DNA from 4 places in the Agrobacterium sp. genome. Region 3 is predicted to be linked to each of the others. Evidence: riboswitches for the same ligand, from Rfam matches in the RefSeq annotation. Region 3 holds a riboswitch; each other region holds the start of a gene.
The links. A riboswitch is a leader RNA that binds a small molecule or an ion and turns the genes downstream of it on or off. The one in region 3 is predicted to bind cobalamin.
Positions count from the first base shown of each region.

Region 1: another riboswitch for cobalamin. It lies ahead of nrdH (glutaredoxin-like protein NrdH); the one in region 3 lies ahead of AC5I5B_RS10310 (ABC transporter substrate-binding protein).
Region 2: another riboswitch for cobalamin. It lies ahead of AC5I5B_RS15595 (CbtB domain-containing protein); the one in region 3 lies ahead of AC5I5B_RS10310 (ABC transporter substrate-binding protein).
Region 4: another riboswitch for cobalamin. It lies ahead of bluB (5,6-dimethylbenzimidazole synthase); the one in region 3 lies ahead of AC5I5B_RS10310 (ABC transporter substrate-binding protein).

Region 1 is NZ_JCABZP010000014.1:2,637-10,287, forward strand. Features, by position in the region: gene AC5I5B_RS11735 (ROK family transcriptional regulator) at 1-684, opposite strand, end outside; gene AC5I5B_RS11740 (sugar ABC transporter substrate-binding protein) at 948-1,970, shown strand; gene AC5I5B_RS11745 (ABC transporter permease) at 2,199-3,281, shown strand; gene AC5I5B_RS11750 (ATP-binding cassette domain-containing protein) at 3,281-4,063, shown strand; gene AC5I5B_RS11755 (nucleoside triphosphate hydrolase) at 4,060-4,689, shown strand; cobalamin riboswitch at 4,823-5,046, shown strand; gene nrdH (glutaredoxin-like protein NrdH) at 5,357-5,578, shown strand; gene nrdI (class Ib ribonucleoside-diphosphate reductase assembly flavoprotein NrdI) at 5,591-5,989, shown strand; gene nrdE (class 1b ribonucleoside-diphosphate reductase subunit alpha) at 5,977-7,651, shown strand, end outside.
Region 2 is NZ_JCABZP010000014.1:788,757-796,407, reverse strand. Features, by position in the region: gene AC5I5B_RS15615 (GNAT family N-acetyltransferase) at 1-359, shown strand, start outside; gene AC5I5B_RS15610 (type 1 glutamine amidotransferase family protein) at 381-947, shown strand; gene AC5I5B_RS15605 (hypothetical protein) at 1,119-1,433, opposite strand; gene AC5I5B_RS15600 (CbtA family protein) at 1,438-2,151, opposite strand; gene AC5I5B_RS15595 (CbtB domain-containing protein) at 2,163-2,345, opposite strand; cobalamin riboswitch at 2,508-2,741, opposite strand; gene AC5I5B_RS15590 (c-type cytochrome) at 2,790-3,710, opposite strand; gene AC5I5B_RS15585 (c-type cytochrome) at 3,801-4,235, opposite strand; gene AC5I5B_RS15580 (LysE family translocator) at 4,355-4,984, opposite strand; gene AC5I5B_RS15575 (helix-turn-helix transcriptional regulator) at 5,117-5,836, shown strand; gene AC5I5B_RS15570 (metallophosphoesterase) at 5,982-6,851, opposite strand; gene AC5I5B_RS15565 (superoxide dismutase) at 6,963-7,565, opposite strand.
Region 3 is NZ_JCABZP010000011.1:292,803-300,453, forward strand. Features, by position in the region: gene AC5I5B_RS10290 (class I SAM-dependent methyltransferase) at 1-263, shown strand, start outside; gene AC5I5B_RS10295 (pseudoazurin) at 303-782, opposite strand; gene AC5I5B_RS10300 (ABC transporter ATP-binding protein) at 779-1,579, opposite strand; gene AC5I5B_RS10305 (FecCD family ABC transporter permease) at 1,576-2,604, opposite strand; gene AC5I5B_RS10310 (ABC transporter substrate-binding protein) at 2,601-3,632, opposite strand; cobalamin riboswitch at 3,791-4,025, opposite strand; gene AC5I5B_RS10315 (GNAT family N-acetyltransferase) at 4,065-4,943, opposite strand; gene argE (acetylornithine deacetylase) at 5,147-6,271, shown strand; gene AC5I5B_RS10325 (2-hydroxyacid dehydrogenase) at 6,295-7,218, shown strand; gene AC5I5B_RS10330 (cupin domain-containing protein) at 7,245-7,601, shown strand; gene AC5I5B_RS10335 (GNAT family N-acetyltransferase) at 7,598-7,651, shown strand, end outside.
Region 4 is NZ_JCABZP010000010.1:337,910-345,560, forward strand. Features, by position in the region: gene AC5I5B_RS08245 (NADP-dependent malic enzyme) at 187-2,502, shown strand; gene AC5I5B_RS08250 (DUF2865 domain-containing protein) at 2,639-3,745, shown strand; gene bluB (5,6-dimethylbenzimidazole synthase) at 3,927-4,643, opposite strand; cobalamin riboswitch at 4,721-4,903, opposite strand; gene AC5I5B_RS08260 (TolB family protein) at 4,967-5,794, opposite strand; gene AC5I5B_RS08265 (glyoxalase superfamily protein) at 5,987-6,364, shown strand; gene AC5I5B_RS08270 (NAD+ synthase) at 6,558-7,651, opposite strand, start outside.

The DNA of each region.
Region 1 (7,651 bases), on a different contig from region 3:
CGGATAATGCTGGCCTGTTCCAAAAACCAGTTCAGCGCCACAGGCACTGGTCGCGTCGTTTTGCAGAAAAACGGGATAGCTGACGCTTTCGGCAATTTCCGACCGGATATCCACGCCCCGCCATCGCTCCATTTCAATCTGCGGAGCGCCCACTTCCTGCGCCCAGTTCCACAATTCGAATGGCGCGGCGATGCCGACGCCGGCAATTTTCTCTCGCTCGGCCGGCGAAAGCTTCGATTCGAGCTCCGTTATGCCGTCGATTACAAATGGCAATATCCATTCCGGCATGGGATAGGGATAGGTTTTGCGCAGCTTGAGCCTGATCCGGCCGACAAAATCCATCAGCACAAGATCGACGCTGCGCCGGCCGATCTTCACACCAAAAGAAAAGACGGCGTCAGGATTAAGCCGCATCGGCGTCGAAGGCTGGCCGACTTTGCCGCGCAGTCTTTCACCACGAATGAGAAGTCCGTCCTTCTCTAGCGACCGCATGATGACGGAGACGGTCTGTGCCGAAAGTCCGCAAAGTCTTGATATTTCGGCTTTTGACAGTCCGCCGTGGCGGCGAACGAGGGACAGCACGAGCCGCTCATTATAGGCGCGCACCCCGATCTGGTTGGCGCCGCTGCTTATATCCATGGTGGTGGGCGACGCCGGCGGCGCCGTCTCGACAGATTGTCTCATATGTCATCCTCCCGCCCGCAATATCCGTCGCGACCGATACAGCAGGCTTTATGGCAATCTTGCTATCGCAACGTTAAACGACGCGGCGATATTCCTCCCTGCCGCCTATTAGAATGCCATAGAGAATTAATAATTCAATCGGATTTATTTATTGACAGCCGTTTCCTTTGGTGGTTCCATCTGGGTCAACGATCATTGTTCTCGGAGGAGACGGGATCGTCGGGTAACCGTCACGGTGCTCAAATATCCATTGGGAGGATCTCATGAAGACCACTGTTTCCGCTCTTCTGGGCGCGCTTGCGCTTGGCGTTTCTTTCGCGTCCGTTGCGTCTGCAGCCGATACTTCGGTTTGCCTCATCACCAAAACCGATACCAATCCCTTCTTCGTCAAGATGAAAGAAGGAGCGACCGCCAAGGCCAAAGAGCTCGGCGTGACGCTGAAATCCTATGCCGGCAAGATCGACGGCGATTCCGAAAGCCAGGTCGCCGCCATCGAGACCTGCATTGCCGATGGCGCCAAGGGTATCCTGATCACCGCATCGGACACCAAGGGCATCGTTCCGGCCGTGCAGAAGGCGCGTGATGCCGGTCTTCTGGTCATCGCCCTCGATACACCGCTCGAACCCGTTGATGCCGCCGATTCCACCTTCGCCACCGACAATCTTCTCGCTGGTGAACTGATCGGCAAATGGGCTGCCGGCAGCCTCGGCGACAAGGCCAAGGATGCGAAAATCGCCTTCCTCAACCTCACCCCCTCCCAGCCGACGGTTGATGTGCTGCGCAACCAGGGCTTCATGAAGGGCTTTGGCATCGACGTGAAGGACATCAACAAGATCGGCGACGAGAGCGATCCGCGTATCGTCGGTCACGATGTCACCAATGGTAACGAAGAAGGCGGCCGTGCAGCGATGGAAAATCTGCTGCAGAAGGACCCCACCATCAACGTCGTCCACACCATCAACGAGCCCGCAGCTGCCGGCGCTTATGAGGCGCTGAAGGCGGTCGGCCGCGAAAAGGATGTTCTGATCGTATCCGTCGACGGTGGTTGCCCGGGCGTCAAGAACGTGGCGGAAGGCGTGATCGGCGCGACCTCTCAGCAATATCCGCTGCTGATGGCGGCGCTCGGCGTCGAAGCCGTCAAGAAGTTTGCCGATACGGGCGAAAAGCCGAAGCCGACCGAAGGCAAGAACTTCGTCGATACCGGCGTGACGCTGGTAACCGACAAGCCGGTCAAGGGCCTCGACTCGATCGATACGAAGGAAGGTCTCAACAAGTGCTGGGGATGATGCCTCAACGTTGAAACCCGCGGGGGCATTCGTGCCCCCGCCCTTGGACCAGAATGAATATCAGGCACGATCCGGGGGATCGGACAAAGGAATAAACGAGCGCGTTGCGCGCCCCTGCGGGGATGACACAGGCCGCTTCACAACACTTTGAAATCTACGCATCATTCTCTTTGGAGATAGACCCAGGTGTCAGGGCTGATGCGATAGAGCGATCGGGAGGAAAATCCAATGAGCGATCAGCCGGTGCGGGCTCAGCCGCATAATGAATTTGAAAAGGTGCTTTCGGGAAGTTCGACGCAGGTCGCCGCTTTCGATACGCACGACAAGAGTGCGCTGGAAAAATTCCAGCATTTTCTCCATTCCAGCCCGGCGGCGGTGCCGCTTATCGTTCTGGTGCTGTCGCTGATTATTTTCGGCCTGCTCCTTGGCGGCAAGTTTTTCTCCGCCTTCTCGCTAACCCTCATCCTGCAGCAGGTCGCGATCGTCGGCATCGTTGGCGCAGCGCAATCGCTGGTCATCCTGACGGCCGGCATCGACCTTTCGGTTGGCGCGATCATGGTTCTGTCCTCCGTCGTCATGGGGCAGTTTACCTTCCGTTACGGTCTTCCGGCGGAGCTTTCCATTCTCTGTGGCCTCGCCGTCGGTGCATTTTGCGGCTTCATCAACGGCGTGCTGGTTTCGCGCATGCGCCTGCCGCCCTTCATCGTCACGCTTGGCATGTGGCAGATCGTGCTTGCGACCAACTTCCTCTATTCCGCGAATGAGACGATCCGGGCTCAGGACATCGCCCAGCAGGCGCCGATCCTGCAGTTCTTCGGCGCGAATATCCGTTTCGGCAACGCGGTCTTCACCTATGGCGTCATTGCCATGGTTCTGCTGGTCGCCCTGCTCTGGTATGTGCTGAACCGCACCGCCTGGGGCCGCCATCTTTATGCCGTGGGTGACGATCCTGATGCTGCGGAACTCGCTGGTGTCAATGTCAAGCGTATGCTGACCACCGTTTATACCCTGTCCGGTCTCATCTGCGCCTTTGCCGGCTGGGCCCTCATTGGCCGCATCGGCTCGGTTTCGCCGACCGCCGGCCAGTTCGCCAACATCGAATCCATCACCGCGGTGGTTATCGGCGGCCTGTCACTGTTCGGCGGACGCGGCTCCATCATGGGCATGATTTTCGGTGCGCTGATCGTCGGCGTCTTTTCACTCGGTCTCCGGCTTATCGGCACAGACCCGCAATGGACCTATCTGTTGATCGGCGTCCTTATCATCTTGGCTGTCGCAATCGACCAGTGGATCAGAAAGGTAGCAGGCTGATGGCAAAAGAACCTATCCTCACAGCACGCAATCTCGTCAAACGCTACGGTCGTGTGACCGCCCTCGACAATGCCGATTTCGACCTTTATCCGGGCGAAATCCTTGCCGTCATCGGTGATAACGGCGCCGGCAAATCCTCTCTCATCAAGGCGATTTCCGGTGCGGTGACACCCGATGAAGGGGAGATCAGGCTGGAAGGCAAGCCGGTGCAGTTCCGCTCGCCGATCGAGGCGCGCAAGGCGGGCATCGAAACCGTCTATCAGAACCTTGCGCTGTCTCCCGCATTGTCCATAGCTGACAATATGTTTCTCGGCCGTGAAATCCGCAAGCCCGGCATTCAGGGCAGCCTGTTCCGGGCGCTCGACCGCCCGGCCATGGAAAAATTCGCCCGCGAAAAACTGTCGGAACTCGGCCTGATGACGATCCAGAACATCAATCAGGCGGTGGAAACCCTCTCCGGCGGTCAGCGCCAGGGCGTGGCGGTGGCGCGTGCGGCAGCCTTTGGCTCCAAGGTCGTCATCCTCGACGAGCCGACGGCGGCACTCGGCGTCAAGGAAAGCCGTCGCGTTCTCGAGCTTATTCTGGATGTGCGCTCCCGCGGTCTGCCGATTGTCCTGATCTCGCATAACATGCCGCATGTTTTCGAGGTTGCGGATCGCATCCATATCCACCGGCTCGGTAAGCGCCTGTGCGTCATCAATCCGAAGGACTATTCCATGTCCGACGCCGTCGCCTTCATGACCGGCGCCAAGGAAGCGCCGAAGGAAACGCTTGCCGCATGACGCTGAAGCTTGAGACGATCGTCGAAGACGTTCTTCGGCGGGCAGAGGGTCAATCCCGTTTCATCATAGCCATTGCCGGTCCCCCTGGGGCCGGCAAATCCACGCTTGCGGATGCTCTTTTTGAGGCCTTGCGGGCGCGAGGCGAAACGGCCGCCGTCCTGCCCATGGATGGCTTCCATATGGACAATGGCATTCTTGAGGAACGGGGACTGCTGCCGCGAAAAGGCGCACCTGAAACTTTTGATGTGCGCGGCTTCCTGGATATCGTCTCCGCCGTCCGCAAGGGCGGGCAGGAGGTGCTTGTTCCGGTTTTCGACCGCTCCCGGGAAATTGCCATTGCGTCCGCCCGGGCGATTGCGCCGGAAACGCGCTTTGTCCTTGCCGAAGGCAATTATCTGCTGCTGAACGAAGCGCCCTGGACAAGCCTTTCCGAGAGCTTTGACCTCACCATCTTCGTGGGCCCGTCCGTCGCCGTGCTGGAAGAGAGGCTGCGGAACAGATGGCAGGGTTATGGTCTCGATGCCGCTCAGATCCATGCCAAGCTTTTCGAAAACGATCTTCCCAACGGAAAAAGGGTGATCGAAAACGCGCGTCCAGCCGATATTCATATCGATATCTGGGAATAGATTAACGCTTTCCAGTTCTTTACCGGCAAAGCGCGTTTGCCGTTAAGCCTTTGTTGACCATGTGTTGAATCTTTTTGATCCACAGGGTGGGGCTTTTGTGTGTCTATTCATTGACGTAAAAATTTCCTTATATACTATATGTGGTGTTCAAGGTTCTTCCGATTCGCAAGGATTGGGAGCTAAGACGGGAATTCGGTGCGTAACGCCATCATGGCGGAACAAGGCCGAAACTGCCCCCGCAACTGTAAGCGGCGAGCATCGTTCCGATTTGGGTCACTGGAGCCAAAAGCTCCGGGAAGGCCGGAATAGATGTTGTGACCCGCAAGTCAGGAGACCTGCCTTGAGCGCAAACGTCCACGGGCGGGGTGTCCGGAGGAAGGTGTTGACGCAAATGATTTGCGTGCGCCCTTTTCTGCCCCCTCCAGAACAAGCTTCGGGGTGAAGTCATGCCAGTGCATTTCTTTAAGTTGCTGCGCTCGTCGGCGTAGAGAGTGATTTTGTGCGGCTTGCAGCATTTTGGGAAAACCGGACCCCGGTTTCTATCCGAAAATGCGAAGAGTTGCCTGGGCTACGTGCCTCACCTGAATGACAGATCCACCGCCACCCGATTGCGATTGTAATCGGCAATGTTGAGCCGTGTCCGAAATCGGCTTCGAGAGAGGAAATCATGACCGTCACCGTTTACAGCAAACCCGCCTGCGTCCAGTGCACCGCCACCTATCGTGCGCTCGACCGCATTGGTATTCCCTATGAGATCATCGATATCTCCGAAGATGCGGATGCGCTCGATCACGTCCGGGGTCTTGGTTACATGCAGGTTCCCGTGGTCGTCGCCGGCGAGCGCCATTGGGCGGGTTTCCGGCCGGATATGATCGGCTCGATCAGCTGAGGCGGTAAGGCGATGGGCCTGATCGTCTACTATTCCAGCCGCTCTGAAAACACCCATCGTTTCCTTCTGAAACTGGGGCGGCGTTTGTTTCGCCTGCCGCTCGGCGCTGAGGACGACGTGCCTCATGTGTCGGAACCCTATGTGCTGGTCACCCCCACCTATGGGGGCGGCGGCACCAAAGGGGCCGTGCCTAAGCCGGTCATCCGGTTTTTGAACGAGCCCTCCAACCGAAATCTCATTCGCGGCGTCATCGCGGCGGGAAACACGAATTTTGGCGCCGCTTTCGCATCCGCCGGAGATATCGTCTCGCGCAAATGCGCGGTGCCGTTTCTCTATCGCTTCGAGCTTCTCGGCACGGAAGAAGACGTCGCCAACGTCAAACATGGATTGGAACGATTTTGGACACGCTGACCTCGAGCGCGCTGCGCAAGGACGCCAAACAGCCGGCAGCCGCAAGCCAGAAACCGCTTGATGCGGGGCTGGACTATCACGCGCTGAACGCGATGCTGAACCTTTACGACGAGAACGGGAAGATCCAGCTCGACAAGGATCGGCTGGCCGCCCGGCAATATTTCCTCCAGCACGTCAACCAGAACACGGTATTTTTCCATAACCTCAGGGAAAAGCTCGATTATCTGGTGACGGAGGGATATTACGAGCAGGAGGTGCTGGACCAGTATTCCTTCAATTTTGTTCGTGACCTCTATGACGAGGCCTATGCCCGGAAATTCCGCTTCCCGACCTTTCTCGGCGCCTTCAAATATTACACCTCCTATACGCTGAAGACCTTCGACGGAAAACGTTATCTGGAGCGTTATGAGGATCGCGTCTGCATGGTGGCGCTGGCCCTTGCGCGTGGTGATGAGCAGCTTGCCCGCAATCTGGTCGATGAAATCATTTCAGGCCGCTTCCAGCCGGCCACCCCGACATTCCTCAATGCCGGCAAAAAGAGCCGCGGCGAGCTGGTCTCGTGTTTTCTGCTGCGGGTGGAAGACAATATGGAAAGCATCGGCCGCTCCATCAATTCGGCCTTGCAGCTTTCCAAGCGCGGCGGCGGCGTGGCGCTGTCCTTGACCAATATTCGCGAATTCGGAGCGCCGATCAAACAGATCGAAAACCAGTCTTCCGGCGTTATTCCCGTGATGAAGCTGCTGGAAGATTCTTTTTCCTATGCCAACCAGCTTGGCGCACGCCAGGGTGCTGGCGCGGTCTATCTACATGCCCATCACCCTGACATCATGCGCTTCCTTGATACCAAGCGCGAAAACGCCGACGAAAAAATCCGCATCAAGACGCTGTCGCTCGGCGTGGTGATCCCCGACATCACCTTCGAACTCGCCCGCAACAACGAGGACATGTATCTGTTCTCGCCCTATGATGTGGAGCGGGTCTATGGCGTGCCGTTGACCGAGATTTCGGTCAGCGAAAAATATCACGAAATGGTCGCCGACAGCCGCATCCGCAAGAAGAAGATCAAGGCGCGCGAATTCTTTCAGGTGATCGCCGAAATCCAGTTCGAGAGCGGTTACCCCTACATCATGTTCGAGGACACGGTGAACCGCGCCAATCCGATCGCCGGCCGCATCAGCATGAGCAATCTCTGCTCGGAAATCCTGCAGGTCAGCGAAGCGAGTGAATTCAATGCCGATCTGTCCTACAGCCATATGGGCAAGGATATTTCCTGCAATCTCGGTTCGCTCAACATTGCCGCTGCAATGGATTCGGCCGATTTCGGCAAGACCATCGAGACCTCCATCCGGGCGCTGACAGCAGTGTCTGATATGAGCCACATTTCCTCCGTCCCCTCGGTGGAAAAGGGCAATGATGCGAGCCACGCCATCGGGCTCGGCCAGATGAACCTGCACGGCTATCTGGCGCGCGAACGCATCTTCTACGGTTCCGAAGAGGGCGTCGATTTCACCAATATCTATTTCTACACCGTGACCTATCATGCCATCCGCGCCAGCAACCGGCTGGCGGTGGAAAGAGGCCAGAGCTTCAAGGGCTTTGAAAATTCGAAATATGCCTCGGGTGACTATTTCGACAAATATACCGACCGGGAATGGTTGCCCG
Region 2 (7,651 bases), on a different contig from region 3:
CGATCACGCCGGCGAAACTGGAACGCGACCTGTTCGGCCCGCTGCCCTGGGTGCATGGCCTCGTGGCCGAAGCCGATGGCGCGCTGATCGGTTACGCCCTGCTTCTGCCGCTCTACAGGGCGCAGGAAGGCCGGCGCGGGCTTGAGCTGCATCATCTCTTCGTGCGTGACGGCCATCGCGGCCATGGCACCGGTCAGCATCTGGTTTCCCGCGCCCGCGATATCGCCAAGCGTCTCGGCTGCGACTATCTTTCCGTCAGCGCCACAACAGGCAATGTCGCGGCGCATCGCTTCTACGAAAACATGGATTTCGCGCCCCGGCCGGTTACCGGCATGCGCTACATGCAGTCAATTGCCTGATTGGCATCAACGGAGACGACCATGACACGGATCGCCATTGCGCTCGCGCAGGATTTTGCTGACTGGGAACCGGCGCTGCTTGCTGCCGCAGCGCGCGGCTATCTCGGCGTCGAAATCATCTATGCCACGCCTGATGGCCGGCCGGTAACGTCCATGGGCGGGCTGAATGTAACGCCTGACACATCCTATGACGCGCTTGATCCTGTTGGCATCGATGCGCTTGTCATTCCCGGCGGTCTCAGCTGGGAAAAGGGAACGGCTGTCGATCTTGGCGGGCTGGTGCACCGGTTTCGCGACAGGGACCGGCTGGTGGCCGGCATCTGTGCGGCGGCGAGCGCGCTCGGCGGCACGGGCGTTCTGAACGATGTCGCCCATACCGGCAATTCGCTGGCATCGCACAGGGCCTATCCCGTCTATAGCGGCGAGGCGCTTTATCGCGACCAGCCGAAAGCAGTCAGCGATCGCGGCATCATCACGGCCGCCGGCAGCGCGCCGGTGAGTTTTGCGGTGGAAATCCTGAAACACCTCGGCCTCTTTGGTCCGGAAGCCGAGGCGGAACTTCAGGTTTTTGCGGCGGAGCATCGCTGAGGCGCAGCCGTCTCGGTTGTTTGCACTCCCTCTACTCCCCGTCATTCCCGCCTTGGGCCGGAATCCAGCCGACGCGCGTCTGCGCGGCGGAAAGACTCCTCTCAGCCCAAGGACTTGGGCTGGCTGGATCCCGGCTCGAGGCCGGGATGACGGAGGTGAGAACAGCGATGATTATCGCTGATCCAGCACCCGGCAAACACGTGCTGCGTGATCGCCGCCCTCCCCGGCAATCGCCCGGCGAATATCGCGGCTGTTCAAATGCAGGCTACGGCCGGCAGGTGAATTTGCACGTTTTATCTTGGCAAGTGCCGCCGCCACAAAGGCGGCTTCATGGTCGTGGAAAAAGGCAAGAGCCGCCTCTTCTGTAGGGCTCGGCCCCAGCACCGCCTTGAAGGCAAGGCGGTGCACGGCGCAGAAAGCGCCGTGACCGGGAACGGCAAAACGCAGCGCATCGAGTTCCTCACTCCATTCCGCTGCGTCCTGCATGGATTTACGCCTGCTGGAAGCGCTTCAGGAAAAACGCGCTCAATGTTCCGAGCAAAGCCCAGAAAACGAAGCTCGTGATGGTGGCGGCGACGATGAACTGACGCTCCAGCGGCAGCGGCGCCAGCGCATGTTCACCTTCCGGCGGCAGGGGTGCGCCCACCACATGCGGTGCGACGATCAACACCAGCGCCAGAACGATGGCCCAGGGTTCGCGGCGGAATGCGATCAGCGCTATGCCGCCCGCGGTTGCGGCAACCGTGGAAAGCCACCAGATCTGCCGCGCCTCAAGTGCGGCGGCCGGGCTGCCCGGCAGTTCCGGCGGCAGGCCGATCATCGGGGCCAGCATGACGGCGGTAAAACCGGCAACGCCCCAGAGAAGGCCTTCGCGCCAGCCGCCATTCGTGCCACGCAGCGAAATAAGGCCGGTCAGAACAAGCGCATAACCGATGGCGGTCAGGACATTGGCGGCAACGGTATAGGCGGTGCGCTCGAAGCCATCGGCCGGAGCCCAGGCCTCGTCATTGTGCTCATGGGCGGGAACCGCAGCACCGGGCGCCGTCGCATCATGGCTGTGAGGCGCCTCGCCACCGGCGCTCTCATAGGTTTCCGCCTGAAGGATGAGCGGCGTGGTGCCGAAAGCCTGCATGGCAGACACGGCGAAACCACCGAGAATGCCGACGAGAACCGCGGTAAAGACGATATTGCGAAAAGATGACATGCCGTTTCCCCTCAATGGCAGGGGAAGGCATTGGCATGACGCGTGTCATGCGCGGCATTGTGAACGGCTTCCACATGGGAAAAGCCGACAAAACCGACAACGAACAGGCCAAGCACGATCGCCGTCAGCGATTGCGCGAAGCTGCCCGTTTTTGCGGAAACGGCTGAATTGGCCGTATTCTGCTGGATGGACATGGTGACCCCTCTCCCGGCGCGACCCCGCGCCTTTAGACACGGCCGAACGGCGGGAGCCGCAAGACCGCATGCGATACACTTCACCACGGGGATACGAGACTGACACAGGGAGGCATTGATCTCGCCACCCTGAAATTCCGCTCTTCCGGACACCCCGCCGGCATGGACATTTCCGTGATGGCAGGTCTCCTGGCTTACGGGTCAAAACCTGAAACACCTTCCCGGCATCGCCCTCCCTGGAAACCTCGGTTCCCGGAAAATGGCTTGCCAGTGGCACTTCGTTTCAGGCTCTCCGCTCACAGTTGCGGGGGCAGCCACGAATGAGGATTTCTCCCTATCGTGTTCCCTTTTCACCTTCCGGAACGCCCGGAAGGAACCATCACAGGATTGTTATCCGATGGGTGGCGGCGGGAGTCAATGGGCGCGCATGCGCCCAGGGGCACCCTACCGCGCCGGAATGGCCTTCAGATAGGCGGCGATCGCATCGCGGTCATCCGCCGTCAGATGCGCCATGTTCTGCTGCACCTTGACCATGGAACCGCCGACGCTGTCGAATTCCGGGGTGAAGCCGGTTTCCAGATAGCTGGCAATATCGGCCTTGGCCCAGCTTCCGATGCTTTGCGAGCCGGGGGTGATGTCAGGAATGCGGCCTTCGCCTTCCGGATTGGGGCCGCCGGCCAGCCACTTATCGGCAAGGAAACCGCCGAGCGCATTGCGCGGCGTATGGCACTCGCCGCAATGGCCCGGCCCTTCCACCAGATATTGACCGCGCAGCAATTCGGCATTGGCATTGGCAAGCTCGACCCGCGGCGGTGCGGAGGGGTCGAAATAAAGGAACTTCCAGCCGCCCAGCGCCATGCGCAGGTTGAACGGGAACGGCAGTTCGTGATCCGGCGCATCGTTCTGGCTGGCCGGCAGGGCTTTCAGATAACCGAAGAGATCGTTGATGTCCTTCTGCGTCATGCGGGCATAGGAGGCGTAGGGAAAGGACGGGTAAAGGTGCTCACCGTTCCTGCCCACACCACGCGTCATCGCATCGCCGAATTCCGCCAGCGTCCAGCCGCCGATACCATGCTGCGGATCGGAAGAAATATTGGGCACATGAAAGGTGCCGAAGGGGCTTTTCAGCGCCTGCCCGCCCGCAAGCGTCAACAGCGCCTCACCCTTCGCATCGGGTGCGGCATGACAGCTTGCACAGCCGCCCGCCCAGAACAGCGTTTCGCCATTGGCCAGATCCGGTTCGCCAAGGCTGACCCAATGGCTTGGCGCCTGACGTTCCGGCGCGGTGACCCAGGCGAATATGCCGTAGCCGGCAATCGCCGCGACCACGGCCCCGCCAGCGAGTTTCGTCCAGATGGAGGACATACCCCTCTCCCCATTCTCACCTGACCCGGTCAGATGCCTTTCGAGCGTGAGAAAACGCCGCCGGGAAGCGGCGTTTCCAGAATCATTCGATTATTTCTTCAGACGGTAGGTCTGGTGGCAGGTGCCGCAATCGGCGCCGAGCGTCTTCATGGCGGTGGCAACGCCCGCCTGATCGCCGGGGAGATTGGCGAGAACGATGTCCGCATCCGTGCCAAGCTTGGCGGCCTTGGCCTTGAAGTCCTCGAAATTTTCCCAGATGGCGGGAGCAGCCGCGCTGCCGGTTTCGGTGCCGGCGGGGAACTGGTCCGGGAAAGCCTTGGCATTGGTGCCGATGGTCGTCACCGCAGCCTTGACCACATCAGCATCAAAGGGCTTCTCGCCCTTGGAGATGGCAGCGAGCGAACCCATGGCGCCGCCGATCTGCTTCATCATGCCTTCACGTTTTTCGACTTCGCCGGCAGCGTAGACCGCTCCGGCGCAAAGACAGCCGAAAAGCATGGCCGCCGTGATGGTTTTCAGTTTCATGCACACTCTCCTTGATTCCGGCTGGGACACCGGGCGCTAGATGGAACGGCGCGAGGATGCCCTTTCCGGATGGCGAAAAGAAGTCACATTGCGGTGAATTCCATCGTGAAAACAGAAGCCTAAGACAAGGCCTCCCAGAGCGTGAGAAGCGCTGCGGCAATCAGCATGAAACCGGCGGCGCGACCGATGAAGATCGTGGCGGCGGGCGAGGAAACAAGCCATGCCCGGCTTTTATCCGCCGTCAGCGCCAGCGCGCCATAGACGGTGAACTGCGTCACCGCCACCATCGCGCCCATCACCAGCCCCTGCATCCAGATCGGGCCATAGGCGGGTTTGAGAAATTGCGGATAGATCGCCATCATGAACAGATAGGCCTTCGGATTGGAAAGGCAGGTCAGCACCGCCCGCCAGAAGGCTTTTCTGACCGAAGCGCTCGCCTGGGCCTCGTCGCCGTTCACGACAATCGCGCTGCGCATCAGGCCGATGCCGATCCAGATCATATAGGCGGCGCCAAAGACCAGAAGCGGCAGGAACAGCGACGGCATCCACGCGGCGAGCATGCCGACGCCCAACGCACCGTAAAGCGAATGCACGATGCCGCCGGCGCTCATGCCGCTTGCGGCGGAAAGGCCGGTTCTCTTGCCACCCGTCAGCGCACTTGCCAGCACAAACAGCATGTCCATGCCCGGCAGAATGATGATGCCGAACAGGACCAGAAAGAAAAGCCAGAGATTTTCGGCGTAACTCATGTCAGTATCTCCCAAAACGGTTCATGGCACATTCGGGAAAGCCGATGTTTCTCAATGTGTTTCTCCGTTTATAGGAAAGGCCAACTGACAGCGTTGTGTCAGTTGCGTCGTAATATCCCCGGGAAAACGGCAATGCGCAAGGCGTCGAGACTGTTCGAAATCATCCAGATCCTGCGGGTGGCGCGCAGGCCCGTCACCGCGCAGACCATTGCCGAGGCGCTGGAGGTGACGGTGCGCTCGGTCTATCGCGACATAGCCGCCCTTCAGACCATGCGCGTGCCGATCGAAGGGGAACGCGGCGTCGGTTATATCCTGCGTCCCGGCTTCAACCTGCCGCCGCTGATGTTTTCCATCGAAGAGACGGAGGCGATCGTGCTGGCGCTCGCCATGGTCGCCCGCACCGGCGATGCCGAATTGCGGCAGGCGGCCAGGCAGGTCAGCGACAAGATCGCCGCCTCCCTGCCCGACCCCCTGTCGAAAACCCTCTCCGCCAATGCCCTGCACGCCTGGGGCAGCATCGCGCCGGTGCCAGCAGGCGTCGATCTTGCCACGGTCAGGCGCGCGGTGCGCGACGAGGAGAAACTGGAAATCACCTATCGCGATGAAGCCGGCGCGGAAACGCAACGACGGATTCGGCCGATTGCGGTGATCTATTATTCCGAAACGGTGAATATCGTCGCCTGGTGCGAACTACGGCAGGCGATCCGCAATTTCCGCTCGGACCGGGTGCTGAGCTGCGACACCACGGGCAGCTTCTTCAAGCTCGAAGGCGAGAAGCTGCGGCAATTGTGGATGAGCGGCTGGCAGAGCAACCAGCCGGGAAACAGAACTCCGGAACGCGCGACAGATTGAGCTGGCGTTGTGCGACGAGCACGAGATAGTGCAGCTCGCAGCCTTTGTTCTCTGTCGGAGCCGGAGCAGCCCTCTCCACCCTCATTCCTGTGCTCGTCACAGGAATCCAGTCGACGCGCGTTTGCGCGGCGGAGGGGAGTCTGGCCTAAACCACGGCAGCGTTTTGCAGCAAATACTCCAGTACCCGATCCTCCTCGCGCCCGAAACCGCGAATGGCGATTCGGTCGGCAAAGACATCGGCGATGGCAAAGGTGTTCTGGTCGGGCGTATCCACCATGCCCTTGAAATTCACGAAGTGGGTATGGCCCAGCGCGCCGTAATTGCCCTCGTGATTATGGCCGTTGAACCACGCGACGACCGAAGGATGCGCGCCGAGAAGCTCGAGGATGCGCGGCGCGTCCCACATGTTGTGGGCGTTTTCCGGATAGACAGGGTAGTGGCAGAGAACGATCACTTTTTCGCCTGCCGCATCCGCCTTTTGCAGAACCGTCTGCAGCCATTCGAACTGTTCATCGCTGAACGAGGCGTTCCAGTCCTGCGCATTGATTGCGCCCGCATCCGCCAGACGCTTCAGCCGCTCTGCAGCAAGCGCGCGACGCGGATCGCCGGGCGGCGGGGCGAAAAGGCTGACCTCGTTGCCGTCAAGCACGACGAAGCGGACGTCGCCGATGGAAAAATCATGCCAGGGGGCGGACATGCCGAGGCGGTTATGGATATCGGGCAAATGCTCAGCGGCGACGGCGAAATCGTGATTGCCCGGCAGCAGGACCGACCGGTGGCGAAGCTTGTCGTAAACGGCAAGGATCGCATCGAAATTTTCAAAGCCGCGGTCGATGATATCGCCCAGCGTCACCACGAAGGCCAGATCTTCGCGGTTGAAGGCGTCGATCGCGTCTGCGAGCTTTTTCGGGCTTTCAGCGTAATATCGGCCCATCTCGGGGCGCGGATCGGCATCGGCATATTGGGGATCGGCGACAATGCCGAAGGAGAAGAGAGGCGTGGTTTTTTCAGTCATGATGCGCCGCGATAAACCCGGCGGATGACAGGCTTGTGACAGAGAACGACATCCCAAAAGCAGAACACCCGGCGCGAGGGCCGGGTGTTCGAAAATTCCGTTCCGCAAGCCTTACTTGGCGGCGGCTTCGTAACGCTCCAGGACGTAGTCCCAGTTGATGAGGTTATCGACGAAGGCTTCGAGGTACTTCGGACGCAGGTTGCGGTAGTCGATGTAGTAGGAGTGTTCCCAGACGTCGACGCCGAGGATCGGCTCTGCACCGTGAACCAGCGGGTTTTCGCCGTTCGGGGTCTTGGAGATTTCGAGCTTGCCGTTCTTGACGGAAACCCACGCCCAGCCGGAGCCGAACTGCGTGGTGCCGGCGGCGATGAAATCAGCCTTGAACTTGTCGTAACCGCCGAGATCGGAGGCGAACGCCTGTTCCAGCTTGCCCGGCAGCTTGTTGCCGCCGCCGTCCTTCTTCAGCCACTTCCAGAAATGGACGTGGTTGTAATGCTGGGCAGCATTGTTGAAGAGACCAGCATTGGTGCCAAAGGACTTCTTCACGACTTCCTCAAGCGAAAGGTCGGAAAGACCGGCTTCCGCCGCCAGCTTGTTGCCGTTGTCGACATATGCCTTGTGGTGCTTGTCGTGATGGAACTCGAGCGTCTCGCGCGACATGTATGGTGCAAGCGCGTCGTAGTCGTAGGGGAGTTCAGGAAGTTCGAAGGCCATGGTTTTTACTCCTTTTTGCAGCGGGTTACCGCTCCTAGAAACCGTGTGAGCGGACCATAGGAGCGAACCTCTGTTTGGGCAACCTG
Region 3 (7,651 bases):
ACCAGCCGCACAAGCCGGCGGACCCGGAAAATACCTTCAACAGCATCCTCTCGCGGGTCTATTTTTCGAAGGGCGCAAGGGCCGGCGATGTCGCGGCGCTGTTGCGCACGACCGGTTTCGAACCTGTCGCGATCGATCAGGAACTTCAGGCCATTCACCGCGCCCAGGCGAAAAACTTCAGCCTTCTAAAAGGCGTCCTGCGCGGGCTGCAGCATCGTTATGCGGTATGTGCGGTGAAGCCGGATGTTACTGGCAAAAGCTGAGGCGGCATCAACCGCCGCAGCTGGGCCTCCGACATCGCTTTATTTTTCCGCCTGCTCGAAAAGATCGTCGAACCGTGGTTTGGCGCGACCCGGCACGTCCACCGTCCTGTAGCTCTGCGGCAGGGTCGCATCGCCCACCTTGATCAGCATGACCATGCCCATGCCGTAATGCGGCGAGCATTTTATGCCGTAAAAGCCCGGCTTTTCGAACCCGGTCTCGAACTCGTCATTGATCCGGCTTTTGAACCCTTCGACACCTTCCGGAACCATGCCATCGATGGTCGCGGCATTGTGGCTCTTGTGAGTGGGCACAAAGCGTACGCGGTCGCCGGGCGCGATTTCGAGAAAATCGGGCTCGAATACCATCGGGCCCTTTTCGCCCCGGTTCAGCATTTTCACCTCGAAGGTCTCGGCTGAAGCCTGAAGCGGAAAGCCCGTGACCGTCACGGCAATTGCGGCAGCGGCGTAAAAGAGTCTGGTCTTTGCAGCGGCGTTTGCGAGCATCGTCAACATCATCATCGTGCCAATACTTTCCTTGGGTGCTCGGCCCGCCCATGGGCCGGCAGAAAACGAATATGGGAAAAGCCGCCCTCGTCCGTGGTGACGACACATTCGACTCCGAAAACCTCGGCTATTGTCGCCGGTGTCAGAACGTCCCGCGGCGGGCCGACCGCGATCATCTCACCCCGATGCATGATGGCGACGCGGTCGCAGAACATGGCGGCGTGATTGAGATCGTGCAGCGCCGCAACGACGGTCAGACCCTGCCGGCGCACCAGATCGAGCAGGCCGATCTGGTGGCCTATGTCAAGGTGATTGGTCGGTTCGTCCAGCAGCAGGATATGCGGCTCCTGCGTCAATGCGCGGGCAATGTGCAGGCGCTGGCGTTCGCCGCCGGAAAGATGATGCCAGTTGCGCTCCGCCTTGTCGGCCATGTCGACATTGGCAAGTGCCGCATCAACAATGGCGTCGTCATTCTGTGACCAAGCGGAAAGCGGCCCGAGATAGGGCGTGCGTCCAAGCTCCACGGCCTGCCGTGCGGTGATGCGCTCGGTGGTTTCAGCCTGTTGCTCCACGAAGGCAAGCCGGCGGGCAAGATCGCGGCGTCCCAGCGAGGCAAGCGGCTCCTCGCCAAGCGTAACGTGCCCCCGGCGTGGTTTGCGAATTCCCGCCAGCATGGAAAGCAGCGTGCTCTTGCCGGAACCATTCGGGCCGATGATGCCCAGAAACTCCCCGGAACCGACATTGAGCGAAACGCCGCGCACGATATCGATATTGCCGGCATGGAAATGCAGGCCGTGGGCGGATAACTTCATGACCGCGCCCTCTTTTGCCCCAGGATGAAGGCGAAGGCGGGCGCGCCGACCAGCGCGGTGATGACGCCGATGGGCAGCACCTGCCCCGGAATGACGATGCGCGAGAGAATATCCGCGACTATCATGAAAACCGCACCGGTCAGTGCCGTCACCGGCAGCAAGATGCCATGGCGAACGCCGACGAAGATGCGCGCGGCATGGGGAATGACGAGCCCGACGAAACCGATGGAGCCGACCAGCGACACCATCGCGGCCGTCATGATTGCCGAAACCGAGATCAGCACCGCATAGACCCACCGCACCGGGATACCGAGTGAAGCGGCGGCTTGACCGCCGAAGGCAAAGGCATCCAGCGCCCGGGCATACCAGAGACACACAGCAAGACCCGCAAGGCTGACCGGCAGCGCCAGCCAGACATCCGGCCAGCGCACGCCCGAGAGGTTGCCGAGCAGCCAGAACATAATGCCGCGCGCCTGTTCCGCATTGGCGGATTTGGTGACGATGAAAGAGGTCATGGCGTTGAACAGCTGCGACCCGGCCACCCCCGCCAGAATGATGGCGCTGTTGCCATGTCCCGCCCGCACCGCGAGAAGGCTGACCAGAGAAAAGGCCACAAAAGCACCGATGAGCGCGCCGGCCGGCATCGTCAGGAAACCCGCGCCAAAACCCAGAAGCGCGACAGCGACGGCACCGGTGGAGGCGCCGGCGGAAATGCCGAGAATATAGGGATCGGCAAGCGGGTTGCGCAGAAGCGATTGCAGCACCGCCCCGGCGAGCGCCAGCGAAGCCCCGCAGCAGGCGGCGACAACGGCGCGGCTGAGGCGATAACTCCAGACAATGCCCTCATCCAGCGGCTCCAACGGATAACCCGCATGGAAAACACGGTTGGCGATAGTTTTCGCCACGACGTCAAAGGGAATGGCGGTCTCGCCGATGGCCGCTCCGGCCATCAGCGCGACGAGCAGCAGGGCGAGCGCGGCGAAAGCCAGTCCCACCCTGCCGAAATGGACGGAAAGACTGTTCACTTGGCGAGGCCGGCAGCCGAAATCGCTTCAGCCAGCGTTTCGATGCCTTCAATGGTGCGAATGGTCGGGTTCATCGCCTGCGCATCCATTTCGAACACATGACCTTGCTTGACGGCGGGCATGATGCTGGCCACGGGATCGCTGGCGAGGAACTTCAGCTTGACGGCGACATCGTCAGCCGGGAAGCGACGGCGGTCCATCTTGCCGGCGACGATGACGGACGGATTTGCCTTGGCGATGGTTTCCCAGCCGACGGTCGGCCATTCCTCATCGCTTTCGATGACATTCTTTAAGCCCAGTGCGGACATGATGTAACCGGGCGCGCCGTTGCGGCCGGCCACATAGGGGTCGATATCCAGCTCGGCGCTGGAGAACCAGAAGACGGCGGAAAGCTTGCCATTTGCCGAGGCGATCTTGGTGCGGGCGGCTTCCTCACGCTTCTTCAGATCGGCAACGACTTCCTCGCCGCGATCCTGCACGTTGAAGATTTTGGCGAGATCGCGGATTTCCTGATAGATCAGATCCATGGTGAAGCCGGTGTTGCGCACGCCGTCGCCACCGCCGGAATTATCCTTGCCGATGCAATCGGCAGGCGAGGTATAGACGGGAATGCCGAGTTCGGCGAATTGCACCGGCGTTCCGACGACGCCTTCAGGGCCGATCTGCCACTGGAACTGCGTCGTCACGAGGTCAGGCCTCTTGCCGACAACCGCCTCAAAGCTCGGATCATTATCGGCCAGTCGCTCGACCTTGGCATTGGCCTCCTCGTAGCCCTTCAGAACCGGGCCGATCCACAGCGCCGTGCCGACCACCTTGTCAGCAACCCCGAGCAGATAAAGAACCTCGGTCGTGCTCTGGCCGACGGATACGGTGCGGGCGGGAGCCTGCTTGAAGGTGATCTCCTGACCGCAGCTGTTGATCGTCAGGGGGTAAGTGGTTTCGGCAGCGTTAGCGTTGGCAAGAGGCAAAACCGCAAACGCGGCGGCCAGAAAGCCGGCATGGACCGGCAGGCGTCTAGAACGAAACATGTGTTCTCCAGTCGAAAGTAAAACTTATTCCAGAGCAGCAGGCGTCAGAACGCGCAGCAACAGCGGGACGTCTTGTACGGAGAACGACGACGGGACGCAAACCAAATGTTATGAAATAACATTACAATCTCCTCCTCCGGGCTTCCCCGCCCGTAACGATGGTTCATATTTTGACGGCAGGTCTCCTGGCTCACGGATTTGCGTCACTCATCTGCCTTCCCGCATTCCAGAGAATACAGTGGCATGACGCCTTGAAGCGTCACTGGGATGAACGACAATCCGCTTACAGTTGCGGGGGCAGCCACGGCATTGGGCGAAAAAGATCGCCCGCACCATGTTCCCTATTAATCCCTTCGCCTTTCGGCTGCAGGAACCGTCGCTTTCTCACATAAGGGGCAACGGGCGGGGCGTCAATTGCGATAGTGCCGCACCTCAGCACAAAGACGGGCCAGCCAGGGCGAAAATCATTGCGGGACCAGAGCCGGCCGGTTGCGGCACGTTTTTCGACATGGTGGTCAGCGTTTCGATCACCACCAGGCCGGATTGCGTCAGAAAGTCGGTCAGAAGACCACTGTCACGCACGGCATCGAGACGGACGAGCTGATCGTCCAGATCGGAAAAATGCCGCCTGACCAGCGCAATGGCCTGCGTTTCCTCACCCGCAACGACCGGGCCGACAATATGGCCCCGTCCCGCTGCGCGCCGCAATGCAAAGGCCACGAGACGATCCGCCTCGAACAGGCCATAACCCTTATTTTCCCGCAGGAGACGCTGCAGGACGCGCTGGCGCGAGACACCGAAAGCCGCCTGATCCAGATCCGCAACAGCGGACAAATGGTCCTCCGAAAGCGGCTCGATCCTCTGTTTTCTTCCGAGCGTCGGCATCTCGGCAGGGCAGCGCGCCTTGCCGCGAAGGAGATGTACTTTTTCCGCATCTCCGGCAAAACCCAGCCGGGCAAAAAGCCGCCGCGACGCTTCCGTGGCGTTCAGCCGCAGTGCAGCGTCAGGGTAATCTGCCATGAGTTGCCCCACCAGCCACGGTGCAACGCCCTGCCCCTGCAAACGCGGGGAAACGATGACCATACCGACCGTCGCGAAACCTTCATCATAAGGAAACAGCATGGCGGTTGCGACAACGCGATCAATTTCGTCAAGCGCAGCAAGGCCGATGCCACATTGACGCAGGAAACACCATTCATTCGCGTGGTATCGCCATCCGACAGCCATGGAGAGGGCATGCAGATGATCGGCCTCCACATCGGCGATATCCACGGTTCGCAACTCGAAACTATCGACCTTGAGCAGCTCCATGACAAACGGCTCTCATTCCCTCCGGCGCGGAACCTTGATCCCGGCAGCCCAGCCCACGACATCCGAAGATAACCAGCCTTGCCGGCAGGAATTTTCCGAAAGCGCTGGAAAGACACAACAATCTACCGAAAACACCCCTATTTCAGCAGATAAACGCCGCCGGCCGCTCTAAGCTTTTCGACGTTGAAGCGGCGGAGACAGCCATGAACGCAATCGAAATTCTGGAGCGTCTTGTCGGCTTCCCATCGGTCGTCGGAACCGCCAATGGCGATATCGCCGGGTGGATCGCCGATTATCTGGATAGTCACGGCGCGAAAGTATCGCTGCTTGCCGGTCCCGAGGGCGACCGCGCCAATCTCTTCGCCAGCTTCGGGCCGACAGATACCAGCGGATACATCCTGTCCGGCCATATGGATGTGGTGCCTGCCGGTGAGCCGGAATGGTCCTCCGATCCCTTCACCCTGAGAGCGGAAGGCGAGCGTCTTTACGGACGCGGAACCACCGACATGAAGGGATTTCTGGCCACGGTTCTCGCCGCGGCACCGGCATTTTCGCGCATGGCGCTGAATCGCCCCATTCATATTGCCTTTTCCTATGACGAGGAGGCGGGCTGCCGCGGCGTCCCGCACCTCATTGCCCGATTGCCGGAACTATGCGCAAAACCGGCGGGCGCGATCATCGGCGAACCGAGCAATCTGCGTGCCGTGCGCGCCCACAAGGGCAAGGCCGCTGCACGCATCACCATTCGCGGCCGCTCCGGCCATTCCTCGCGGCCGGATCAGGGCGTGAACGCCATCCATTTGATCACCGGCATCATGGCGAAGGCTGTCGAGACCGCACAGGCCCTCACGCAGGGCCCCTTCGAGGCGACATTCGAGCCCCCCTATTCTTCCCTACAGATCGGCACGGTGAAAGGCGGACAGGCGATCAACATCATTCCCGATCTCTGCGCCATCGAACTGGAAGCACGAGCGATTGCCGGTGTGTCGCCGCTCGCCCTGCTCCAGCCGGTGCGTGACGGCGTCGAAGCGCTCGCCGCTGAGGGCATCGACATAGAATGGGCGCCGATGAGCGATTATCCGGCGCTGTCCCTCGCCGCCGATGCGCCGCTCGTGAAGCTTCTGGAAGAATTGACCGGCGCGCCCTGCATCGCCGCCGTCAGCTACGGCACGGAGGCCGGGCTCTTTCAGGCTGCCGGCATCGACGCCATCATCTGCGGCCCGGGCGATATCGGCCGCGCCCACAAGCCGGACGAATTCATAACGGCCGGCGAACTTTCGGCCTGCCAGTCAATGCTGGAAACACTGGCGAACCGCTGCACGGTTTAAACCTTCGGAACCACGGATATCAGATGACGTTTTTCTTCAATTCCGACGCGAAGCGCGGCGAGATTTTCCGGCAGGCCCTGGCCCGCGACCTGCCGGAGCTGCCCTTCTCGATGGATGCCGCCAGCGTTGATGCCGATACGGTTCGATATCTCATCACCTGGACCGTGCCTGATGATATCGGCCGCTACCGCAATCTCGAAATCCTGTTTTCCATCGGTGCGGGTGTCGATCAGTTCCACATCGATGCGGTCCCTGCGCATGTGAAGGTCGTGCGCATGGTGGATGAAGGCATCATCCGCATGATGCAGGAATATGTAAGCCTTGGCGTGCTGGCGCTTCACCGCAACCTGCCGGTCTATTTAAAACAGCAGCGCCAGCAACTCTGGAAGGCTTTGCCGCAACGTCAGGCGGAAGAGTGCCGCGTGGGCGTTCTCGGCCTCGGCATGCTGGGTGTTGCGGCGCTGGAGCGGCTGAAACCCTTCGGTTTTCCACTTTCCGGCTGGAGCCGTTCCCCGCGCGCGATCGACGGCGTCACCTGCCATCACGGCGAAGCCGGATTGGCCGCCATCCTCTCGACAAGCGATATTCTCGTCTGCCTGCTGCCGCTGACCGAAGAGACCGTGGGGCTTCTGAACGGCGAACGTCTGGCAATGCTTCCGGAAGGCGCTGGCCTCGTTCACGCCGGGCGCGGCAAACAACTCGACCACGACGCCCTCGTCGATGCGCTGGATAATGGCGGGCTCTCGGGCGCGGTGATCGACGTCACCGAACCCGAACCGCTGCCGGAAGAGCATCGTTTCTGGACCCATCCGAAAATTCTTCTGACGCCGCATATCGCCAGCGTCACCCAGCCGCATTCGGCAGCACGCACCGTTGTCGAAAACATCAAACGATACCAGTCCGGCCTCGAGCCGCTCGGCCTCGTCGACCGCAACCGCGGATATTGATCATACCGTTCCAGGAAAGGACACCCATGCCGCTTCTCAAGACCATCGACACCCATCCCGCCTTCGAACCGAAAGCTTCCAAGGCCCTGCCGGAACGCCTCATCTCCGGCGATCCGTCCTTCAAAACCTGGCCGCTGGACGAAGCCCGCAACGGCACCGTCCACACCGGCATCTGGGAAGCGACGCCGGGCGAAAGCCATTCGATCAAGGGCGAAACCTTCGAATTCTGCCATATCCTCGAAGGCGTCATCGAAATCACGCCGGAAGGCGGCGCACCGCTGCGTTATACGGCGGGCGACAGTTTCGTCATGAAGCCGGGCTTCGTCGGCGTATGGAAAACCATTGAAACCGTCCGCAAGATCTATGTTACGGTGAACGGATGAGCTGGGAACCGACCATTTTCGAAATTACCCGCGACGGCTACGTGATGAGC
Region 4 (7,651 bases), on a different contig from region 3:
AACCAGACTCGTGTTGCAGCAACATGACAAACGCCGGTTTTTATAGGGAATATGACGAAGACCTTCACGAAAACGCGAATAAGCCATGGCCGCATTTGCATAAGGGGGCGGTAAATAACGGCTGTACCATGGGAAAGTTTGTTGTATTCAGGGGGCCGGAATTGAACCAGACATGACGGTGGAAGAATGACCTCTCACGATAAGAACAACACGCCCGCCAACACGGCAAAGGCCGACATCGAGGAACAGGCGCTCTTTTTCCACCGCTACCCGCGCCCCGGCAAGCTGGAAATCCAGGCCACCAAGCCGCTCGGCAACCAGCGCGATCTGGCGCTTGCCTATTCACCCGGCGTCGCCGCCCCCTGCCTCGCCATCCATGAAAATCCGGAAATGGCAGCGGAATATACCGCCCGCGCCAACCTCGTCGCGGTCATTTCCAACGGCACGGCGGTTCTCGGACTTGGCAATATCGGCCCGCTCGCCTCCAAGCCCGTGATGGAAGGCAAGGCCGTTCTCTTCAAGAAATTCGCCGGTATCGACGTCTTCGACATCGAAATCGATGCGCCCGGCATCAACGACATGGTTTCCACCATCGCAGCGCTGGAGCCCACCTTCGGCGGCATCAACCTTGAAGACATCAAGGCGCCGGAATGTTTCGAGGTGGAACGCCAGCTGCGCGAAAAAATGAATATCCCGGTTTTCCATGATGACCAGCATGGCACCGCGATCATCGTCGCCGCCGCTGTCACCAACGCTCTGGAACTGGCCGGAAAGTCGCTCTCAAGCGTCAAGATCGTCGCGTCAGGCGCGGGTGCTGCGGCGCTTGCCTGCCTCAACCTGCTGGTCGCCATGGGCGCGAAGAAGGAAAACATCTGGGTCCACGACATCGAAGGCCTCGTTTACGATGGCCGCAACGAGCTGATGGACGAGTGGAAGGAAGTTTACGCCCAGAAGACCGACAAGCGTGTGCTGGCCGAAACCATCGACGGCGCCGACGTCTTCCTCGGCCTTTCGGCCGCCGGTGTTCTGAAGCCGGAACTGCTGGAGCGCATGGCGGAAAACCCGCTGATCCTGGCGCTTGCCAACCCCAATCCGGAAATCATGCCGGAAGCGGCGCGTGCGGCCCGCCCGGATGCGATGATCTGCACCGGCCGTTCGGACTTCCCGAACCAGGTCAACAACGTATTGTGCTTCCCCTATATCTTCCGCGGCGCGCTGGATTGCGGCGCAACCACGATCAACGAGGAAATGAAGATGGCCGCCGTGCAGGCCATCGCCGAGCTTGCGCGTGAGGAAGTCTCGGAAGTCGCGGCAAAAGCCTATAGCGGTGAAACACCGGTCTTCGGCCCGAACTATCTCATTCCCTCGCCTTTCGATCCGCGCCTCATCCTGCGCATCGCACCGGCTGTCGCCCGTGCAGCGGCCGCGAGCGGCGTCGCCGCCCGGCCGATCACCGATTTCGAAGCCTATTTCGACCAGCTGAACCGTTTCGTCTGGCGCTCCGGCTTCATCATGAAGCCGGTCTTCAATGCCGCGAAAGCCGCCGAAAAGAAGCGCATCATCTTTGCCGAAGGCGAAGACGAGCGCGTGCTGCGCGCCGCCCAGGTGCTCTTGGAAGAAGGCACCGGCATCCCGATCCTCATCGGCCGCCCGCAGATCATCGAGACGCGCCTGAAGCGCTTCGGCCTGCGCATCCGTCCGCATACGGATTTTGCCGTGGTCAACCCGGAAGACGATCCGCGTTACCGCGATTATGTCGATGATTATTTCGCCCTTGTCGGCCGCGCCGGCATCAACCCGGAAGCGGCGCGTACCATCGTGCGTACCAACACGACCGTCATCGGCGCGCTTTCGGTGAAGCGTGGCGAGGCGGATGCGCTGATCTGCGGTCTCGAAGGCCGTTATGACCGGCACCTGCGCGACGTGAACCAGATCATCGGCAAGCAGGAAGGCGTGCGTTCCTTTGCGGGTCTCAGCCTGCTCATCACCCAGCAGGGTGCGCTGTTCCTCACCGACACCTTCGTCAACAACGACCCGACGTCAGAGGAAGTGGCTGAGATGGCCATTCTCGCGGCCAAGGAAATCCGCCGTTTCGGCATCACGCCGAAGATCGCACTCGCCAGCCATTCCAATTTCGGCTCGCGCGATTCCGAAAGCGCCCGCAAGATGCGCCGCGCCCTGAAGATCGTGCAGGCGGCAGCACCGGAACTGGAAGTGGACGGCGAAATGCAGGGCGGCTCCGCACTTTCGGAAGCGCTGCGCAAGCGCGCGATGCCGAACAGCGTGCTGACGGGCGAGGCGAACCTTCTGGTCTTCCCGAACCTCGATGCCGCCAACATCACGCTCGGCGTCACCCGCACGCTGACGGAAGGCCTGCATGTCGGCCCGATCCTGCTCGGCAGCGCCCTGCCCGCCCATATCCTGTCGCCCAGCGTCACCTCGCGCGGCGTCGTCAACATGGCGGCGTTTGCCGTGGTGCAGGCCTCGCATCCTTCGGTGTGATAGAGGCCGCATTAACGCAATTTTGAACAAGCTGTTGCCGCATTGCGGCAACAGCTTATGTTATCTTCCTGAAACACGGATTTCGTGAAGTATAACGCCCCTGCCACCGGTCGGGGACATCGAACGGATCGCACAATTGACCCGGCGCAGCCGCATCATCGGCCTCCTGCTTCCCCTTGTTTTCATTGCTCCGGCCACCGCTTTCGCGGATCAGGTCTGCGATACGCTTTATGCGCAGTTGCGTGAGCCGCCACGCGTCATCGGCAATACGGCCGAGGTGCGGCGTTACGCCAATGCGCTCGCCCGCCAGAACATCGTCATTCGCAAGATCAGGAACGACCTGCGCGGCTATGGCTGCTCGTCTGGCAGCGTCATCGTCTACGGCAATCCCAATGCCGGTGTCTGCGCCGAGATCGGCGATGCGCTGGCGGAAGCGGAAAACGAACGCGACGCCATCATCCGTGATCGCGACGACGCCATGGCGGCCGTGCGTGACAACGATGGCGATATCAGGCGCCAGCGTATCCTCGCCGCCCTCGATGCAAATGGCTGCGGCACCGCACCGCAGACGGAAGCGCAGCTGCCGTCGCCTTCCGATGTGACGCGTTACCCCGACGCCTTCCGGCAGAATGGCGGTGAGCCGGGACAGGCGGGGCTTTCCCCCTACCCCAACGCCGCCGCTGAAGGCGGGCTTCGCACACTGTGCGTGCGCACCTGCGACGGCTCGTTCTTCCCCATCGCCGCCAATGCCTCGCCGCTCGATTTCCGCGCCCAGGCCGAGCAATGCCAGAAAATGTGTCCGGGGACGGAGACGGAACTTTATTTCCACTCCATGACGGATCAGGAAACCGCCGACATGGTGTCTGCGGAAACCGGAAAACCTTACAGGGACCTGCCGACCGCCTTCGCCTACAGGAACGCCCCGGCGAAAGCGCCGGGCTGCGCCTGCAACATGGCCGCCTATCACGAAGAAATGCAGAAGCAGGAAGAAGCCTCCCGGCCGGAATCCGAAACGCCCTATTCCGGCATCACGAAAATCCCCTCACCGCAAGGTGACAAGGCCGCCCCCAAACCCGCCGAGCAGCAGCAGGCCGCCAAGCCGCCGGAACAACCCGTTCCCGAACGCGACTATGACCCGAACGATACGAAAGTGCGCGTCATTGGCCCCAAATTTCTGCCGGACCAGACAGGCCGGATCGACCTGAAGAACCCGGCATTGAAGGGTATACAGCCGCAGCAGTGAAGCCGTCGTGGAGCGAGCGGACGCCGCTTGTTTCTTCAGTCCGCGGCAGCGGGATGAGAGGGCTACGGTAGAGATATGCTGAGAGCTTGCCCCCTCATCTGACCCTTCGGGCCATCTTCTCCCCGCCGGGGAGAAGAACAAGCAGCAACGCCCCGCTTCCCTCGCAGAACTTTTATCTGTCTTACACCCCGCCCCAGCGGTTGCGGAACACAAGCTCCTCCAACGGCACGCGCTGCCGCCAGCCTTTCACCGCCAGTTCCGGCTCGGTATAGAGCGCATCGACACGGCCGACGCAGAGCCAGGCGACGATTTCGATGTGGTCGGGAATACCGAGAATGGTGCGAATGTCGCTATCGTGGAAAATGCTGACCCAGCCGACGCCGATGCCTTCGGCGCGGGCTGCGAGCCAGAGATTCTGGATGGCGCAGACGGTGGAATAGACATCCGTGCGCGGATTATGGGTGCGGCCCAGCACCACCTTGCCGCCGCGCGTGGGATCGCAGGTGACGCAGATGCTGAGCGGGGCCTTGCGGATGCCTTCAAGTTTCAAGCTCCGGTAGAGAGCCTGTTGCTCGCCCTCGAACATCGCCGCCGCCTCCTCATTGGCGCGGCTGAAGGCCACAAAGGCCGCCTGACGGATCGCGCCATCGGTGATGAGGGTAAAATTCCACGGCTGCATGAAACCGACCGAGGGTGCCGAATGGGCCGCCTTCAGGAGACGCTCCACCAGATCATCCGGCAGCGGATCGGACAGGAACTGATCGCGCACGTCACGACGGGTTTCAATGGCGCGGTAAATCGCCTCGCGCTCCTCACCGGAAAACGGGCGGGCGGGTGACAGCGCATGATCGAAAGAACTGGCGCCGGGCGGATTGCTCACGGACGGATCGGCTGGCATCGTTTATCCCCAACAATGCGAAGGCCGGGCGCAAACATACACCCCACCTCGACAACAACCTGCCGCCGTCCGCGCGGTTCGGTCTATCCCGTCAGGCCGGTCTTCTGACTTGGCTTCATCCGCCCTTTTCGCCTTCCCGAATTGCTTCAGTGGCTTCTAAAAAAGAGCGTCCGCCTCACAGCGCTGGGCACGTTCCGGGCTTTCACCGGATTCCCGATTCTCCCGCCGCAAGGGCGGGCACCTGACAAAGGAAGCTATGGGCAAAAAAGTTTGCGAATGCAAGTATTCTGCCGGTGGTGCGGCAATGTGGCCTGCCTCCCCCATTACACCGGGAAATACCTGACATAGGCGAACTCGTCCCCCTCAGGTGACCAGTTAGGCGAGTTCATCGTTCCCTGCCCGCCGAAAAGCTCAAACAGCGTCTCGGCATTACCACCATCCATACCCATCAGCCGCACCCGCACATCAAGATCGCGCGGATGGTCGAAAACGTCGCCGTCATAGGAGACGAACACCACCTTGTCTCCCTTCGGAGACGGGTGCGGAAACCAGTCGCCATAGGGGCTGTCGGTGATGCGCTCGACGGCGGAGCCATCCACCCGTACGCGCCAGATCTGCATCCGCCCGGTGCGGCTGGAATTGAAATAGATCCACGCACCGTCAGGCGAATAATCCGGCCCGTCATTGCGACCTTCGCCATGGGTCAACCGCGTCTCGACGCCGCTTTCTATATCCATGGAGTAGATATCGAAGACCTGATCGCGAATGCCGCAATAGGCGAAGCTCTTCCCGTCCGGCGACCAGCCATGCCAGTAGGAGGGAAGGTTTTTCGTCATCAGCCGTGGCGCGCCGCCCACGGAGGCCATGAGATAGATGGCGCTCTTGCCGAATTCCACCTTGTCGGAAATGGCATAGAGTGACCCGTCAGGCGAAATGCCGTGATCGTTATTGCACAGCGTGGCAAAGCCGGTATCGACCTTTTCCGGCGCAATATCACCGGAAAGAGACAGGCGATAAAGCAGGCCTTCGCTGTTCAACAGCAGATATTTCCCATCCGGCGACCAGTTCGGCGCTTCAAAGAGATCAGGCGTCTGCCACACCACACGCATCTGCCGGGTGCGGATGTTGAAGATTTCGATGGAACTGCGCATTCTGCCTCCCGGGCGTGTCCGTGTTCTCGTTCAAAGCGCTGGGCAATGCAGACATTCCGTTTGCATCCGCCATCGCCTCGATTATGATCCTAGGGCGGCAGGCACCGTCCTGCAAATTCAAACCGGAAAAAACGCCAGCGCTCCGGCACCGTCCGCGCCGCTTCCCGTTTCTCCCAGATCCGAGGTTCCGCGATGAATACCATCGCCGATCACGGCATCCGCTTCGGCCGGATCGCCGCAATGCTTCCTGTCAAAAATATCGAAACGGCCCATGATTTTTACGTTGGCGTGCTGGGCTTTGAAAAGACCTTCGAAAACGGCAACCCCGTCGGCTTCATGATCCTGAAACAGGGCAATGCCGAGCTGCATCTGACATTGCAGCCCACGCACAAGGCAGCGCCCTTCAACGTGGCCCATATGATGGTGAGCGATGTCGATGCGCTGCACGCGCTCTGCAAGAGCCAGGGCTTGCGCATCATCAAGGGCCTGCAGGACAAGGATTACGGCCTGCGCGCCTTCGTCTTTGAAGACCCCGATGGCAACCGTATCGATGTGGGGCAGGTTATTTGAGATGAGCGAGCGGCGCGGGGTGTTCTCCGCGCCGTTTATGCGTTGTCAAAAAGCTCCTCACACGCGACGTCATCCTCGGGCTTGACCCGAGGACCCACAATCTCAACCGCGCATGGATCCTCGCCTCAAGGGCGAGGATGACGGAGAAAGGCACTTAACTCACCCGCCAGAAATCAATGGCGCGCGCCCTCAATCACCGATCCCGGAACCGGTTGGTGATCGGATAACGCCGGTCACGGCCGAAGTTCTTCTTGGTGATCTTAACACCCGGAGCCGATTGCCGGCGCTTGTATTCGGCGAGATAAAGCAGATGCTCCACCCGGTGCACGGTGGCCACATCATGGCCGCGTGCGAGAATCTCCTCGACCGACATTTCCTTCTCGACAAGGCATTCCAGAATATCGTCGAGCACCGGATAGGGCGGCAGCGAATCCTGGTCGGTCTGGTTGGGACGCAATTCGGCCGACGGGGCCTTGGAAATGATATTGGCGGGGATCACCTCGCCGGAAGGGCCGAGAGCACCCGGCGGAACATGGGCGTTGCGCCAGCTGGAAATGGCATAGACCTGCATCTTGTAGAGGTCCTTGATGGGGTTGAAACCGCCATTCATGTCGCCGTAGAGCGTGGCGTAACCCACTGACATCTCAGACTTGTTGCCCGTCGTCACCACCATCGAGCCGAACTTGTTCGAGACGGCCATCAGGATGGTGCCGCGCGTGCGGCTCTGCAGGTTTTCCTCGGTAATGCCCTCTTCCGTGCCCTCGAAGAGATCGGACAGCGCCGAGAGGAACCCTTCCACCGGTTCCACGATCGGCACGATATCGTAGCGGCAGCCCAGCGCCCTGGCGCAATCGGCCGCGTCCTTCAGCGATTCTTCCGAGGTATAACGGTAAGGCAGCATGATGCAGCGCACCCGCTCCTCGCCCAGCGCATCGACGGCAAGGGCGGCACAGATCGCCGAATCGATGCCGCCGGAAAGGCCGAGAACCACGCTCTTGAAGCCGTTCTTGTTGACGTAATCACGGAAGCCCAGCATGCAGGCGCGGTAATCCGCTTCCTCACCTTCGGGAATCTTCGAGAAAGGCCCGCTTTCGCAGCGCCAGCCATCTGCCATGCGTTTCCAGTCGGTGACGGCAAGTGTGGCCTCGAACTGGCTCATCTGGAAGGCAAGCGTCTTGTCGGCATTGAAACCGAAGCTTGCGCCATCGAATACCAGCTCGTCCTGCCCGCCCAGCTGGTTGGCGAAAACGAGCGGCAGGCCGCTTTCGATCACCTGCCTGAGCGCCA